3 regions of the Streptomyces sp. NPDC102467 genome follow, and region 1 is predicted to be linked to each of the others. Evidence: riboswitches for the same ligand, from Rfam matches in the RefSeq annotation. Region 1 holds a riboswitch; each other region holds the start of a gene.
What was found. Region 1 has a riboswitch for cobalamin ahead of ACIREE_RS04740 ((2Fe-2S) ferredoxin domain-containing protein). Riboswitches for the same ligand answer to the same signal wherever they lie in the genome.
Positions count from the first base shown of each region.

Region 2: it holds a riboswitch for cobalamin, as region 1 does, so the genes downstream of both, ACIREE_RS30055 (ABC transporter substrate-binding protein) here and ACIREE_RS04740 ((2Fe-2S) ferredoxin domain-containing protein) in region 1, are expected to answer to the same signal.
Region 3: it holds a riboswitch for cobalamin, as region 1 does, so the genes downstream of both, ACIREE_RS02160 (ribonucleoside-diphosphate reductase subunit alpha) here and ACIREE_RS04740 ((2Fe-2S) ferredoxin domain-containing protein) in region 1, are expected to answer to the same signal.

Region 1 is NZ_JBIWKA010000002.1:338,326-343,110, forward strand. It holds gene ACIREE_RS04720 (lysophospholipid acyltransferase family protein) at 1-101, opposite strand, end outside; gene ACIREE_RS04725 (acyl carrier protein) at 211-459, shown strand; gene ACIREE_RS04730 (beta-ketoacyl-[acyl-carrier-protein] synthase family protein) at 456-1,661, shown strand; gene ACIREE_RS04735 ((2Fe-2S)-binding protein) at 1,700-2,377, opposite strand; gene ACIREE_RS04740 ((2Fe-2S) ferredoxin domain-containing protein) at 2,403-2,783, opposite strand; cobalamin riboswitch at 2,852-2,978, opposite strand; gene dhaK (dihydroxyacetone kinase subunit DhaK) at 3,241-4,233, shown strand; gene dhaL (dihydroxyacetone kinase subunit DhaL) at 4,287-4,785, shown strand, end outside.
Region 2 is NZ_JBIWKA010000015.1:197,804-202,588, reverse strand. It holds gene ACIREE_RS30070 (L-threonylcarbamoyladenylate synthase) at 1-205, shown strand, start outside; gene ACIREE_RS30065 (ABC transporter ATP-binding protein) at 221-1,021, opposite strand; gene ACIREE_RS30060 (FecCD family ABC transporter permease) at 1,018-2,001, opposite strand; gene ACIREE_RS30055 (ABC transporter substrate-binding protein) at 2,031-3,095, opposite strand; cobalamin riboswitch at 3,133-3,323, opposite strand; gene ACIREE_RS30050 (hypothetical protein) at 3,541-3,945, opposite strand; gene ACIREE_RS30045 (helix-turn-helix domain-containing protein) at 3,960-4,532, opposite strand; gene ACIREE_RS30040 (MFS transporter) at 4,667-4,785, shown strand, end outside.
Region 3 is NZ_JBIWKA010000001.1:484,081-488,865, forward strand. It holds gene ACIREE_RS02160 (ribonucleoside-diphosphate reductase subunit alpha) at 1-1,611, opposite strand, end outside; cobalamin riboswitch at 1,732-1,866, opposite strand; gene ACIREE_RS02165 (nucleoside hydrolase) at 1,923-2,921, opposite strand; gene mctP (monocarboxylate uptake permease MctP) at 3,042-4,664, opposite strand; gene ACIREE_RS02175 (DUF3311 domain-containing protein) at 4,661-4,785, opposite strand, start outside.

The DNA of each region.
Region 1 (4,785 bases):
GCCACCTCTACGCGGAAGTATTCGTCGGCCAACCAGCCCAGCAGGCCGTCCAGCAGATCGGTGCCGACTTCGTCCAGCGGTCTCGCGTTCGCTTGTGTCACGAGATCCCACTTTCAGCTGAAAATGAGCCACCGCAAGCCTAAAGATGCCATTGAGGTGGTCTCTCTCACTAGCGCCCGAATTCCGGGAGCGTTCAGGGAAAGGCCCGCCATGAGTACCTCTGCGTCACCCGCGACCACGGATCTGATCACCGGCCTGCTCGTCGGCAAGTTCGAGGTGGACCCGGCCGTCGTCCGGGCCGATGCCCGCATGACCGACCTGCTCGCCGACTCGCTGATGATCGTCGAGATGGCCATCACGCTCCAGGACGAACTGGGCGTCAGCGCCACCGAGGACGAGCTGAGCGAGCTCACCTTCGCCGAGTTCTCCGCCCGCGTCGACGCGCGCCGCGCCGGATGAGGCGGGACACCAGCGTCGCGGTGACCGGCCTCGGCCTGGTCACCGCGGCAGGCCCGGACACCGAGAGCACCTGGGCCGCGGTCCGTGACGGCCGCGCGACGGCCCGCCCCGACCCCGAACTGCGGGACCTGCCCGTCTCGCTGAGCTGCCGCGTCGACGCCGTGGAGGAGCTGCGCCCACGGCTGCCCGGCGCCGCGCACCTCGATCCCGGCGCCCGCATGGGCCTGGCCGCCGTCGCCCAGGCCCTGGACGCGGCCAAGCTCGACCCCACCGCGTGGGACCCGACCCGCGTCGCCGTGGTCACCGGGTGCTCCGTGGGCGGGGAGAACACGCTGCGGGCTGCCGCGTCACGCCTTGCCACCGACGGCCCGAGGAGCGTCTCCCCCTACTTCCTGACCGGCTATATGTCCAACATGGTGTGTGCCGCCATCGCCCTGCACCTCGGTGTGACCGGGCCGGCCCTGAACGTCGCGACCGCGTGCGCCTCGGGGACCACCGCGATCGGTACGGCCCGCGATCTGCTCGCCTCGGGACAGTGCGACATCGCCGTGGTCTGCGGCGCCGACGCTGCCGTCACCCCCCTCATCGTGACGGGCTTCGCCCAGCTGCGCGCACTCTCCGACCAGCGCTCCCGCCCGTTCGACGCGGCCCGCGACGGCTTCGTCATCGCCGAGGGCGCGGGCGCCCTGGTCCTGGAGCGGCCCGAGTACGCGGCCGCCCGCTCGGCCCCCCGCCTCGCCCGGCTCATCGGCTACGGGGCGAGCACCGACGCCCACCACCTGGTGGCCCCGCACCCCGAGGGGCGCCACGCGGAGCGGGCCCTGCGCGCGGCGCTCGCCGAGGCGGGGGTCTCCCCGGGCGACGTCGACCACGTCAACGCGCACGGCACGTCCACCCCGCGTGGCGACGCGATGGAGGCGGCGGTCCTGGCCCGCGTCTTCCCGCACCGGCCGCCGGTCACCTCCGCCAAGGGCGCGCTGGGCCACACGCTCGGCGCGGCCGGCACGATCGAGGCCGCGCTGACGATCCTGGCGCTCCGCGCGGACCTGGTCCCGCCCACGGCCGGGCTGACCGACCCCGACCCGGCCCTCGACATCGACGCGGTCTCCGGCACCGCCCGGCCCGTCCCCTCGACCGTGGCCGTCAGCAACTCCTTCGGCTTCGGCGGCCACAACGCGGTGGTGGTCCTGGCCCGCGACTGAGCCCCGGGATCGGAGGCTCGTCGAGCTGCCCCCGGCTGTCAGTGACCTGAAAAACAGCAGTCACCACACATGCCACCGGTCGGCGCGCGGTAGAGGAGGCAGCAGCTGCGCCGCCGGAACGTCAGATCCGGGCCCGAGATGGTGCCCGTCCCCGCGAGGCGTCCCGTACCGAGCAGATCGCGGGTGAGGGGGACCAGTACCGGGCGCACCTCGGGGCGGGCCCTCAGCAGCACGGCCGCGGACCCGACGAGCGCGGACGCGACGTTCCCGTCCAGGAGGCGCGGCGCGACTTTCACGCTCAGCGTCCTCTCCAGCACCGCGAGGGGCGCCGCCAGTTGTTCGTACACCGCGTCGGCCAGGCGCGGCGGCGGGTCGACCGGGCGCCCTTCGAGAGGTTCCCGCAGCCGTACCGCCGAGCTGTCGTCGAGCCACTCCAGGCCGCTCAGGTCGGGCACGATCCCATGCAGCACCGCGCATGCCAGCAGCGGTGACCACAGACGGGCCGAGAGCCCCAGGTGTGCGATGGACGTGCCGACGCGCGCCTCGCCCGTCGCGAAACGGCGGTTCACCTCGCGGGCCCGCTCGGCGAAGCCGTCCGCGAACGCCGCGGCCGTCCCCTTCCCGGCCATGCCGACCACGGTGGGCAGGACGAAGAACCCGCCGAGACCGGCCACGTCCCGGAGCGCGTCACGCACCGCCGCAGGAGTCGGCCTCACTCGGTTCTCCCTCGCGGAAAACCCCTCACGAGGCCGTGACACGCCGGGGAGAAGTGATGACGTACAGGTCGAGGATCGCGGGCATCGGCGCCACTCCGGGGCCGCCCGCCCGCACCCAGGTGACGATGTCCTCGGTCGCGTCGGGGTCGTTGACGAGGCCGAGCCACACGGGCCGTGCTCCGCCGGCGCGTCCCGCGGCCGACGGCTGCACCACAACGACGTTCGCCTGCTCGCACACGTCCAGGCACTCGGTGACCCGTACGGGGACCGCGGACCGCAACCGCGCCGTCTGCGCCGCGTGGTCGCCCGGCACCTTCACCGTGCCGCAGCAGCAGTCCCGGCACACCACCACCCGGCTCGGGGTCCCTGCCACCGCGTCCTCCCCCGGCGCAGCACCCGTCGGCATTCCTGCCATGCCCCACTCCCTCTCACCGGGGAGATCCGCCCCGGTACGCGTTGAGGAGGCGACAGCGTGAGTCTCCTGGCTCTCGGTTCACCGCCGGCCCCGGCCGATCCGCCCGCGGTCGCGGACAGTGGCCTGTCGGGATCGACGCACCGATCACAGTGGCGGGACCGCGCCGGAATCACACCGGCTTCCTCTGTCCGCCATCGCCCAAATCGTCGGCCATCCTCTCACGCGCTTCCGATCGAGCACGGCCCGCCGGGACATCGCGGCCGCAGCCTGGCGTGCGCGTCTTCGCTGTCAGGCGGGGCCGGCCGTTCTCGACGCAGGCGGGCACGGGCCCGTGCCAACGCGCCCACCGGCTTACCTCACCGATCAGGCCCCGCCGGGTGCTCCGCACGCGGCCTGCGCAGATACTGACGTGGGACGCATCAGTTGCCCACGTCACATGGAGGTACCCGTGAAAATGTTGATCAATGTGGCCGAGACCGTCGTCGCCGACGCCCTGCGCGGGATGGCCGCCGCCCACCCCGAGTTGACCGTCGACGTCGACAACCGGGTGATCCTGCGCCGGGACGCGCCGGTTGCCGGGAAGGTGGCGCTGGTGTCGGGCGGCGGCTCCGGGCACGAGCCGCTGCACGGGGGTTTCGTGGGGCCGGGGATGCTGTCCGCGGCCTGTCCCGGTGAGGTGTTCACCTCGCCGGTGCCCGATCAGATGGTGCGGGCCGCCGCCGCGGTGGACAGCGGGGCGGGCGTGTTGTTCATCGTGAAGAACTACACCGGTGACGTGCTCAACTTCGACATGGCCGCCGAACTCGCCGAGGACGAGGGCATCCAGGTCGCCAAGGTACTGGTGAACGACGATGTCGCGGTGGTCGACAGCCTGTACACGGCCGGACGGCGCGGGACCGGCGCGACGCTCTTCGTGGAGAAGATCGCGGGGGCCGCGGCCGAGGAGGGGCAGCCGCTGGAGCGGGTCGAAGCGCTCGCCCGGCAGGTCAATGAGAGCGCGCGCAGTTTCGGGGTGGCGCTGAGCGCGTGCAGCACGCCCGCGAAGGGGTCGCCGACCTTCGATCTGCCCCCTGGTGAGCTGGAGTTGGGCATCGGCATCCACGGCGAGCCGGGCCGCGAGCGGCGTCCGATGATGACATCGAGGGAGATCGCCGATTTCGCCGTCGACGCCGTCCTGGAAGACCTGAACCCGACAAGTCCCGTACTCGCCCTGGTCAATGGGATGGGAGCGACCCCCCTGCTGGAGCTGTACGGGTTCAACGCCGAGGTGCAGCGGGTGCTCGGTGAGCGCGGGGTGCCCGTCGCCCGCACCCTCGTCGGCAACTACGTGACGTCCCTCGACATGGCCGGTGCGTCTGTCACGCTGTGCCAGGTGGACGAGGAGCTGCTGCGCCTGTGGGACGCGCCGGTCAGTACGGCCGGTCTCCGCTGGGGCATGTGACGGACGGCGCCCCCGTGCCCCTCGTCAACGTATCTACCACGCAAGGAGATCATGTGCTCGACGCCGACTTCTTCCGACGCTGGATGGCGGCGACCGCGGCTGCGGTGGACCGCGAGGCCGCCCGGCTCACCGAACTCGACTCGCCGATCGGCGACGCCGACCACGGCAGCAATCTGCAGCGCGGTTTCACCGCGGTGCGGGCCACCCTCGACAAGGACGCGCCCGAGACACCGGGGACCGTACTCACGCTCGCCGGACGGCAGTTGATCTCGACGGTGGGCGGCGCGTCGGGGCCGTTGTACGGGACGTTGCTGCGGCGCACCGGCAAAGCGCTGGGCGATGCCGCGCAGGTGAGCGAAGCGGAGCTGGCGCAGGCGCTGCGCGTCGGGGTGGACGCCGTGGCCACGCTCGGCGGGGCCGCGCCCGGTGACAAGACGATGCTGGACGCGCTGATCCCGGCGGTGGACGCGCTGGACGGCGGGGACTTCGCCGCGGCGCGGTCCGCGGCGGAGCACGGCGCGGAGGCGACGACCCCGCTCCAGGCCCGCAAGG
Region 2 (4,785 bases), on a different contig from region 1:
GCTGCTCTCCAGCACCCTGCTGCTGCCGGGCGAGGACGAGCCGCTCACCCAGGGCTGGGAGATCAAGGAGCGGCTCGACCACGTGGTGGACGCCGTGCTCGACTCCGGCGACTGCGGCACCGAGCCCACCACCGTCATCGACTTCTCGGGCGGCGAGGCCGAGATCGTACGGCGCGGCGCGGGGGACCCCGACCGCTTCGAGTGACCTTGTATCAGGGCCCTAGCCTTCGCCGGTTTTGGTGAGCGTGCCCAGGAAGCGGATGTGGGGGCGTTCGCCGGGGCCGGGCCGGGTGACGTGGGCGCGGACACCGTAGACGTCAGCGATGAGGTCCTCGGTGAGGACGGCGTCCGGTTCGCCGGCCGCCACGACCCGGCCCTGGCGCAGGACCACGACCTGGTCGCAGTACGTGGCGGCCAGGTTCAGGTCGTGCAGGGCGACGACGCAGGTCAGCTCAAGGCCCGAGATCAGGTCGAGGAGTTCCAGCTGGTGCTGGATGTCCAGATGGTTCGTGGGCTCGTCGAGCAGCAGCTCGCGCGGCTCCTGGGCCAGGGCGCGGGCGATCTGCGCCCGCTGGCGCTCACCGCCCGACAGGGTGTGCCACCGGCGGTGCGCCCGGCTCGTGAGGCCGCTGCGCTCCAGGGCGTCACGGACCGCGGCCTCGTCCGCGGCGGAGGCGGGCGTCCAGGCCCCGCGGTGCGGGATCCGGCCCAGCCGTACGATGTCGGCGACCGTCAACTCGACCTGGGTGTCGGCCTGTTGATGCACCAGGGCGATACGCCGGGCGGCCACCTTGCGGGGCACCGCGGAGAGCGGGTCGCCGTCCAGCGTGACGACTCCGGCCGCCGGGGCGAGCACTCCGGCCAGCAGGCGCAGCAGCGTCGACTTGCCCGAGCCGTTCGGGCCGAGCACCCCGGTGACGGTGCCCGCCCGTGGCGTCAGGCTCACCCCGTCGAGCACGAGGGCGCCGAGGGCGCCGCCGGGCGACCAGGACACCCGGTCCGCGTGCAGGCCCGCGCTCACCGGACGGCCCGGCCGCGGTAGAGGACGAGCACGAACGCGGGCACGCCGATCAGCGACGTCACCACCCCCACCGGAACCTCCTGCGGTTCGAGGACCGTACGGGCGAGGGTGTCGACCCACACCAGGAACACCGCGCCGGCCAACGCCGTGACCGGGAGCAGTCGGGTGTGGCCCGGACCCACCAGGGCGCGTGCCGCGTGCGGCAGTACGAGTCCGACGAAGCCGATCGCCCCTGCCGCACTCACCAGCGCCGCCGTCAGCAGGGCCGTCACACAGAGCAGGACGAGCCGGGTGCGGGCCACATGCACGCCGAGCGCGGCCGCCGCCTCCTGGCCGAAGGCGAACGCGTCCAGGGTCCGGCCGTACCCGAGGCACACCGCGAGCGCCACCACGAGCACCGCGAGACACAGCCACACCTCGCTCCAGCCGACCCCGCCGAGCGAGCCGAGCAGCCAGAACAGGACGCCGCGCGTCGTCTCCGCGTCGGCCGCGGTCAGCACCACGAACGACGTCAGCGACGAGAACAGCTGCATCGCGGCGACCCCGCAGAGCACCACGCGGTCCGTGGTGCCGCCCAGCGTGTGGCTGAGCAGCAGCACGAGCGCGAACGAGCAGAGGGCGCCGAGGAACGCCCCGCCCGACACCGAGAGGGCGCCGCCGCCGAGGCCGAGGACCACCACGAGGACGGCCCCGGTCGACGCCCCCGAGGAGACGCCGAGCACGAACGGATCCGCGAGGGGATTGCGCAGCAGCGCCTGCAGCACCGTGCCGCACACCGCGAGCCCCGCCCCGCAGACCGCGGCGAGCAGGGTGCGGGGCAGTCGCAGGTTCCAGACGATGCCGTCCCGGATCGGAGACAGGTCCGACGAGCCCCAGCCGAGCCGGGCGCCGACCGCCGTCCACACGTCGCCGACGCCGATGTGAGCGGGACCGATGGTGATGGCCACGGCGACCGACACACACAGCGCGGCGACGGCCATGGCCCAGTGGACGGCGGGGCGGACAGCGCTCACTTGGCCAGGCCGAACGAGCGCAGCGCGGTGGCCACCTTCTCCACGCCGTCCACGGTGCGGATCGTCGGGTTCAGATCCTGGCCGTTCAGCAGCACGTACCGCTTTTCGCGGACGGCGGTCATCTTCTTGGTGACCGGGTCGGACTCCAGGAACTTGATCTTCTGCGCGGCGGACTCCGCGGACTGCGAGCGGCGGGTCAGATCGCCGATGACGAGGACGTCGGGATCGCGGTCCGCGACGGTCTCCCAGTTGATCTGCGGCCACTCCTCGTGCGTGTCGTCGAAGACGTTGCGCAGGCCGAGTTCCTTGGTGACGATGCCGGGCGCGCCGCAACAGCCCGCCATGTAGGGCGAGTCGGAGTTCGCGAACCAGTACAGGACGCTCACGTTCTGGGCATCGACCTTCGAAGTGGCCGTACTGACACGGGACTTCAGATCGGCGATGAGCTTCTGGCCGCGCTCCCGCACATCGAAGATCCGGGCCAGATCGCGTATCTCGCCGTAGACCGTGTCCATGGTCAGCGCGCTGGTGCGCACACCGTCCCCGTCGCCGCTGTTGTCCTTGCCCGCGCAGTCGGTGGGGGAGAGGTAGGTGGGCACGCCGAGCTTCTCGAACTGCTCGCGCGGCGCCACCCCGCCCTTGCCGAGGGTGTACGTGAACGAGGCGGCGGCGAAGTCCGGTTCGGTGTCCAGGACCTTCTCGAACGACGGGTAGCGGTCGGCGAGCCGCGGCACCTTCGCGTTCGCCTTCTCCAGCCCCTTCAGGACGGGATCCGTCCACGTCGCGGTCCCCACCATCCGGTCGGCGAGGCCGAGCGAGAGCATGATCTCCGCCGATCCCTGGTCCAGGGCGACAGCACGGCGCGGGGCGTGTGCGACCCGCACCTTCGCGCCGCAGTTGTCGAGGGTGACAGCGGAATCGGAGCCGCCCGTGCGGTCCTCCGCGTCGGCGGATTCCGCGCCGCCGCAGGCCGTGAGCAACAGTGCGCTCGCCAACAGCGGTGCGCAACGGCGGACTTGACGTGCGAAAGGCACGGAACTTCCTCTGCGTCCAGGGCCCATACGCGGAGCCGGCCTACGGTTCACCCCCGGCCGCGTGTCGGCCGCGGAGGCTGCCAGCAGGTCTTCGGACTCGGGATCGTCCAGGCGGAGCGCCTTCCCGCACCGATGGACCGGCCCAGTGGCAGTGGCTCCGCCCGTCACCCTCACCGCTGCGCGTCAGCTCCGGATTTCCACCGGATTCCCTGACCCGTGCACGTAGAAGAACGTACAGAGGTTTGACTGGCTTTCGGACGGTATCACGGGCCTGACCTGCACACCCGGGCCCTTCTCGATGAGCAGGTCTCGGGCTGGATCTCCTCGACCGTCTCGCCGTTCGCGCGACGGCGGAGCAGGGTGTGCGGCATGTCGTCGGTGAAGACCGGCGGTCGGCCGTCTCTTGCCGGTTCGGCAAGAAGAGGGGCATCGCTGACAAGGGCGCGACGCCCCATGCGGTGTCCGGTTGGCCTCAGGCCGGCGTGCCCCCGTGGACGCGCTGGTGGTGGCGCCACGGTTCGTGGCGCGCGGCGAGATCCTGTCCGGCCTGGGAGCCGACCCGGTGGAGCACCCCATGGGTGTGGGCACCTATGTCCCTTGCGAGCCGGGCGGTGCGACCGAGGCTCCCGGGGTGTATGTGGCGGGCGACGTCACCGATCTGATGGGCGGTCTGCCCGCGGTGCCTCCGTTCGGTGTGGCGACGGCCGCTGCGATCGACGCCGACCTGGTGAACGCCGACGAGGCAGTGGCCCGCCGCCGGTCCGCCCAGGTCTTCGGCGCGGCCGGTGAGGCGCTCGTGTGCGAGCGGGTCCTGGGCGATCGTCGGCACGGCCTGGACGCGGTGCTGCCCCCCGAATCCGGCCGGCGACGGGGGCATGGCGCCCGGGGGCGTCAGGAAGTGGGGCGGGCGCGCAGATGGGCGCGTTCGCCCTGCTTGCCGAAGATGACCAGCAACTCCACCGGCTGGTCGTTGTCGGAGCCCAGACAGTGCGGCACGTGGGTGTCGAATTCCGCGACTTCCCCCGGCGCCATGACCAGGACGCGGTCGCCGAGGTGAAGGCGGAACCTGCCGTTGAGGACGTAGATCCATTCATAGCCCTCGTGCGTCCGGAGCTCGGGCTCGCCGACGCTGGGGCTGATGACGAGCTTGTGCGCGTGCATGCCGCCCGGCCTGCGGGTCAGCGGCACGTACGTCATGCCGTCGCGCGTGACGGGGCGCAGGTGAAGGCGCGGATCGCCCGTCGCCGGTGCGCCGACGAGCTCGTCGAGCGGGACGTTGTAGGCCTGGGCCAGGGGCAGCAGGAGTTCCAGGTTGGGCTTGCGGCCTCCGCCCTCCAGGCGGGAGAGCGTGCTCTCCGAGATCCCGGTGAGTTCGGCCAGCGCGGCCAGCGTGATGGCGTGCCGGTGGCGCAGATCCCGCAGTCGGGGTCCGACACCGGCCAGCACGTTCTCGAATGCGTCCATGCACCGCATCTTGCTGAAACGGCATGACGGATTGCAACCTTTTGGGGCCTGGGCGCACTCTCCTGGCGACGTGAGCCACGCACCTTGTAGCTCACCGAGGCAATCCCGCCCCTCATCGCTCAGGAGAGCTGCCGATGTCTACTCCCGCTCGCACCGCCGGGAAGGTCCCGGATGCGGATGCGCCGGATCCGCGCCGGTGGATGGCGCTGATCGTCGCGTCGGTCGCCACCCTCATGGTCGTGCTCGATGTATC
Region 3 (4,785 bases), on a different contig from region 1:
GAGCGCCTTGGCGCGCGGCGAGTCGAAGGGCAGGCGCAGCTTGAAGAAGACGTCCTGCAGACCCATCGCGCCGAGGCCGACCGGGCGCCAGCGGGCGTTGGAGCGGCCCGCCTGCTCGGTCGGGTAGAAGTTGATGTCGACGACGCGGTCGAGGAACGTGACGGCGGTGCGGACGGTCTCGTCGAGCCGCTCCCAGTCGATGGCCTGCGCGTCGGCGTCCACGAAGGAGCCCAGGTTCACGGAACCCAGGTTGCAGACGGCCGTCTCGCCGTCGTCCGTGACCTCCAGGATCTCGGTGCACAGGTTCGAGGAGTGGACCGTGTGGCCGGGCTCCGCGGTCTGGTTGGCGGTGCGGTTCGCGGCATCCTTGAACGTCATCCAGCCGTTGCCGGTCTGCGCGAGCGTGCGCATCATGCGGCCGTACAGGTCCCGGGCGGGGATGGTCTTGAGGGCTCTGCCCTCGGCCTCCGCCTTCTTGTACGCGGCCTCGAACTCGGCGCCCCACAGGTCGACCAGCTCCGGCACGTCGGCCGGGGAGAACAGCGACCAGTCGGCACCGTCGGCGACCCGGCGCATGAACTCGTCGGGGATCCAGTGCGCGAGGTTCAGGTTGTGGGTGCGGCGCGCGTCCTCACCGGTGTTGTCGCGCAGCTCAAGGAACTCCTCGATGTCGGAGTGCCACGTCTCCAGATAGACGGCGGCCGCGCCCTTGCGGCGGCCGCCCTGGTTCACGGCGGCGACCGACGCGTCGAGGGTCTTCAGGAACGGCACGATGCCGTTGGAGTGCCCGTTCGTGCCGCGGATCAGCGAACCCCGGCTGCGGATGCGGGAGTACGAGAGCCCGATGCCGCCGGCGTGCTTGGAGAGCCGGGCCACCTGGTGGTAGCGGTCGTAGATCGAGTCGAGCTCGTCCAGCGGGGAGTCGAGCAGATAGCAGCTCGACATCTGCGGGTGCCGGGTGCCCGAGTTGAAGAGGGTGGGGGAGGAGGGCAGGTAGTCGAGGCGGCTCATCAGGCCGTACAGCGCGGCGACTTCGTCGAGGGCGCGGGCGCTGTCGTCCTCGGCGAGACCCGACGCGACGCGCAGCATGAAGTGCTGCGGGGTCTCGATGACGCGGCGGGTGATCGGGTGGCGCAGCAGGTAGCGGCTGTGCAGGGTGCGCAGGCCGAAGTAGCCGAAGCGGTCGTCGGCCTCGGTGTCGATGAGCGCGTCGAGCCGCGCGGCGTGGACGCGGACGAACTCGGCGGTGCGGTCGGCGATCAGGCCCTCGCGGTGGCCGACGGCGACGGAGCCGGTGAAGGAGGTCACGCCCTGCGAGGCGGCCTCGGCGGCGATGGAGAGCGTGAGGAGACGGGCGGCGAGCCGGGAGTAGACGGGGTCCTCGGAGATCAGCCCGGCCGCGGCCTCGGTGGCGAGTTCGCGCAGCTCGGCCTCGTCGGCGCGGGTGCTGCGGCCGCGCAGCGCGGCGGCGGCGACCCGGCCGGGGTCGGCGCCCGGGAGGTCGGCAGTCAGCTCGGTCAGGGTGCGCAGCAGCGCGGTGCCCGGAGCGTCTTGCGGTGCGGCTGAGACCGGTGCGGCTGAGACCGGTTCGGCGGGCGGCGCGATGGTCACGTGGAGGCTCTCCCTCGCTCGGCACGGGGCCTGCGGGGAAGGAGTGGCTCCGGCGCGCACGGGGCGCCGTCGTCACCGGCCCATTCCGCGAGGCCCGGACGTCGTCTACACCCGGGCCGGACGGCTCGGGTGTGCTGCGGCAGGTCCTCGGACTCACGCGGGCGCCGTTATGCGCGCTTACGTTCACCGTTGCGGGACAGTTCCGGATTTGCACCGGATTCCCCTGCGGCTGCAGCGAAAGCGAGCATACATGTTGTGCCGGGCCGACGTGGCAGGCCCATATCTTGTGTCGGCCCGGCTTCAACAGTTACTCAGACGGTCGCGGGCCGCTTCAGCAACGTAGCCACGAAATCCTCGGTGAAGTTGCGCGGGCCGACGCCCACGGCGACCCGGCCGCGATGCTTGGTGCGGGCGTTCACCAGCGGCGACTCCGTGTAGTACTCGCGCGGGTAGTCGGAGTCGTACGGAATGAACACCGTCTTGCCCCGGGTCAGTTCGCTCGCGCACTCCACCGCGACGGTGCCCTCGGCGGCGGTGATGAACGACTCGTCCGCGCACACGCCGACGGCGAGCGGGTCGTGCAGCGGGGAGCCCCCGGTCTCCTCGTAGGCGCCGAGGTAGAAGCGCATCAGGCGGGCCGTCAGCTCCATGCCGGGTCCCGCCGCCTCCAGCGTGGCGAGCTCCGCGGGCCCGAACCGCCAGCCGTGCGTCGCGTCGAGCCCGACCATCGTGTACGGGATGCCGGAGGAGACGACCAGGTCCGCCGCGTCGGGGTCCGCCCACGCGTTGAACTCGGCGACGGGCGTGATGTTCCCGGGGATCTCGGCGGCCCCGCCCATGAAGACGAGCCGCTTCACGCGCCGCGCGAAGTCCGGGTCCTCGCTCAGGGCGAGCGCCACATTGGTGAGCGGGCCCGTCGCGCACACCGTCAGCTCGCCCTCGTACTCGCGCGAGAGCCTGAGCAGCGCCTGCGCCGAGGACTCGGTGTGCTCGGGCACGGTCGAGTCGGGCAGCTGCTCGGCGCCGAGTCCCGTGGAGCCGTGGAACTCGCCGGCGGCCGAGTACGGCAGGCGGGTCAGCGGGCGGCCCGCACCCCGGTGCACGGTGATGTCGCCGTCGATGCCGAAGGCGCGGGCGAGCGCGCGCCCGTTGCGGAAGGTCTGCGCGGCGGGCACGTTGCCGCCGACGGTCGTGTAGGCCTTGAGGTCCCACAGCCCGGTGCCGAGCAGGTATTGCAGTGCGACGGCGTCGTCGATGCCGGGGTCGCTGTCGAGCACGATGGGGGCGGTCGCCTGCGGCGAGTCGGGCACGGTTCCTCCGGGGCAGATGGTGCGGATGGTGCTGGTTCGCGACGTGGTGCCGGGTCACGATAGAGGGACGGGCCCCTCCCCGAGGGGAGAGGCCCGTCCATCGAGAAGAAGTGACGGGTGCTAGTGGCCGCCCGCTCCGACGGTGGGCAGCTCCACCTGTACGCCCTTGTCGCCGGCGTCTGCGGTGTAGTCCGAGGGCGACGTCTCGTCGACGCCCTCCGGGGCCTTCACGGCCTTCAGGACGAAGGTCAGGACGACGGTCACGATCACGTTCATCACGAACGCCGTCAGGCCGATGTAGCCGATCTGGCCGATGCCGGGGATCTCGTCCGAGGACCCGCCGAAGTGCTTCTGCGTCGGCGAGGCCACCCCGTACGCGGCGAGCGTGCCGTAGACCATGCCGACCGCCCATCCGGCGAGCAGCGCCCACCGGTGGAACCAGCGCGTGAACAGGCCGCCCACCAGCGCCGGCATGGTCTGCAGGATCCAGATCCCGCCGAGCAGCTGGAAGTTGATGGCGACGGTCTTGTCCATGGTCAGGACGAAGGCGAGCGCGCCGACCTTCACGAGCAGCGACACGAGCTTGGAGACCTTGGTCTCCTGCGCCGGGGTCGCGTCGGGCTTGATGAAGTCCTTGTAGATGTTGCGCGTGAACAGGTTCGCCGCGGCGATGGACATGATGGCCGCCGGGACCAGCGCGCCGATGCCGATGGCGGCGAAGGCGACACCCGTGAACCAGTCGGGGAACATGGTCTCGAAGAGCTGCGGGATCGCCAACTGCCCGTTCTGCACCTTGATCCCGGCCGCGATCGCCATGAACCCGAGCAGCGCGAGCAGGCCCAGCATGAGCGAGTACAGCGGCAGGATCGTGGTGTTGCGGCGGATCACGTTACGGCTCTTGGACGACAGGGTCGCCGTGATCGAGTGCGGGTACATGAACAGCGCGAGGGCCGAGCCGAGCGCGAGTGTCGCGTAGGTCCACGTGCCCGATTCACCAGGAGCGAGGGCGCCGACGGGTTTCCCTGTCGCCGGGTTGAGCTGCTCGAACTTCTTGCCGGCCGCGGCGAAGATGTCGTCGAAGCCGCCCAGCTTGATCGGGATGTAGATGATGGCGACCAGGATCACGATGTAGATCAGGCCGTCCTTGACGAACGCGATCAGCGCGGGGGCCCGCAGGCCCGAGGAGTACGTGTACGCCGCGAGCACGCCGAAGGCGATCAGCAGCGGCAGGTCCTTGACGAACCAGTTCGTGCCCTCGCCGCCGCCGACACCCATCACGTCGAGCACGGCCTGGATGCCGACCAGTTGGAGCGCGATGTACGGCATCGTGGCGAGGATGCCGGTGATCGCGACGGCCAGCGAGAGGCCCTTCGAGCCGAAGCGGCCGCGCACGAAGTCCGACGTCGTCACGTACCCGTGCTTGTGCGAGACCGACCACAGGCGCGGCAGGAACGTGAAGATCAGCGGGTACACCAGGATCGTGTACGGCACCGCGAAGAAGCCGGACGCGCCCGCCGCGTAGATCGCCGCGGGGACGGCCACGAAGGTGTATGCCGTGTAGAGGTCGCCGCCGAGCAGGAACCAGGTGACCCAGGTGCCGAACGAGCGGCCGCCGAGGCCCCATTCGTCCAGCGAGTCGTTCTCCGACCTGCGCCAGCGCGCGGCGAGGAAGCCCATGACCGTGACGGCCAGGAAGAAGATGATGAAGACAGTGAGCGCGACACCGTTGACGCCGCCGTTCATCGCCCGCTCCCGGAGGCCGATGCGGATGCCGATGCCTTGCGACCTCGCTGGTCACGCTGCCACAGCTTGTACGCGATCATCGTGAGCGCCGTCGAGATGAGCACCCAGAGCATCTGGTACC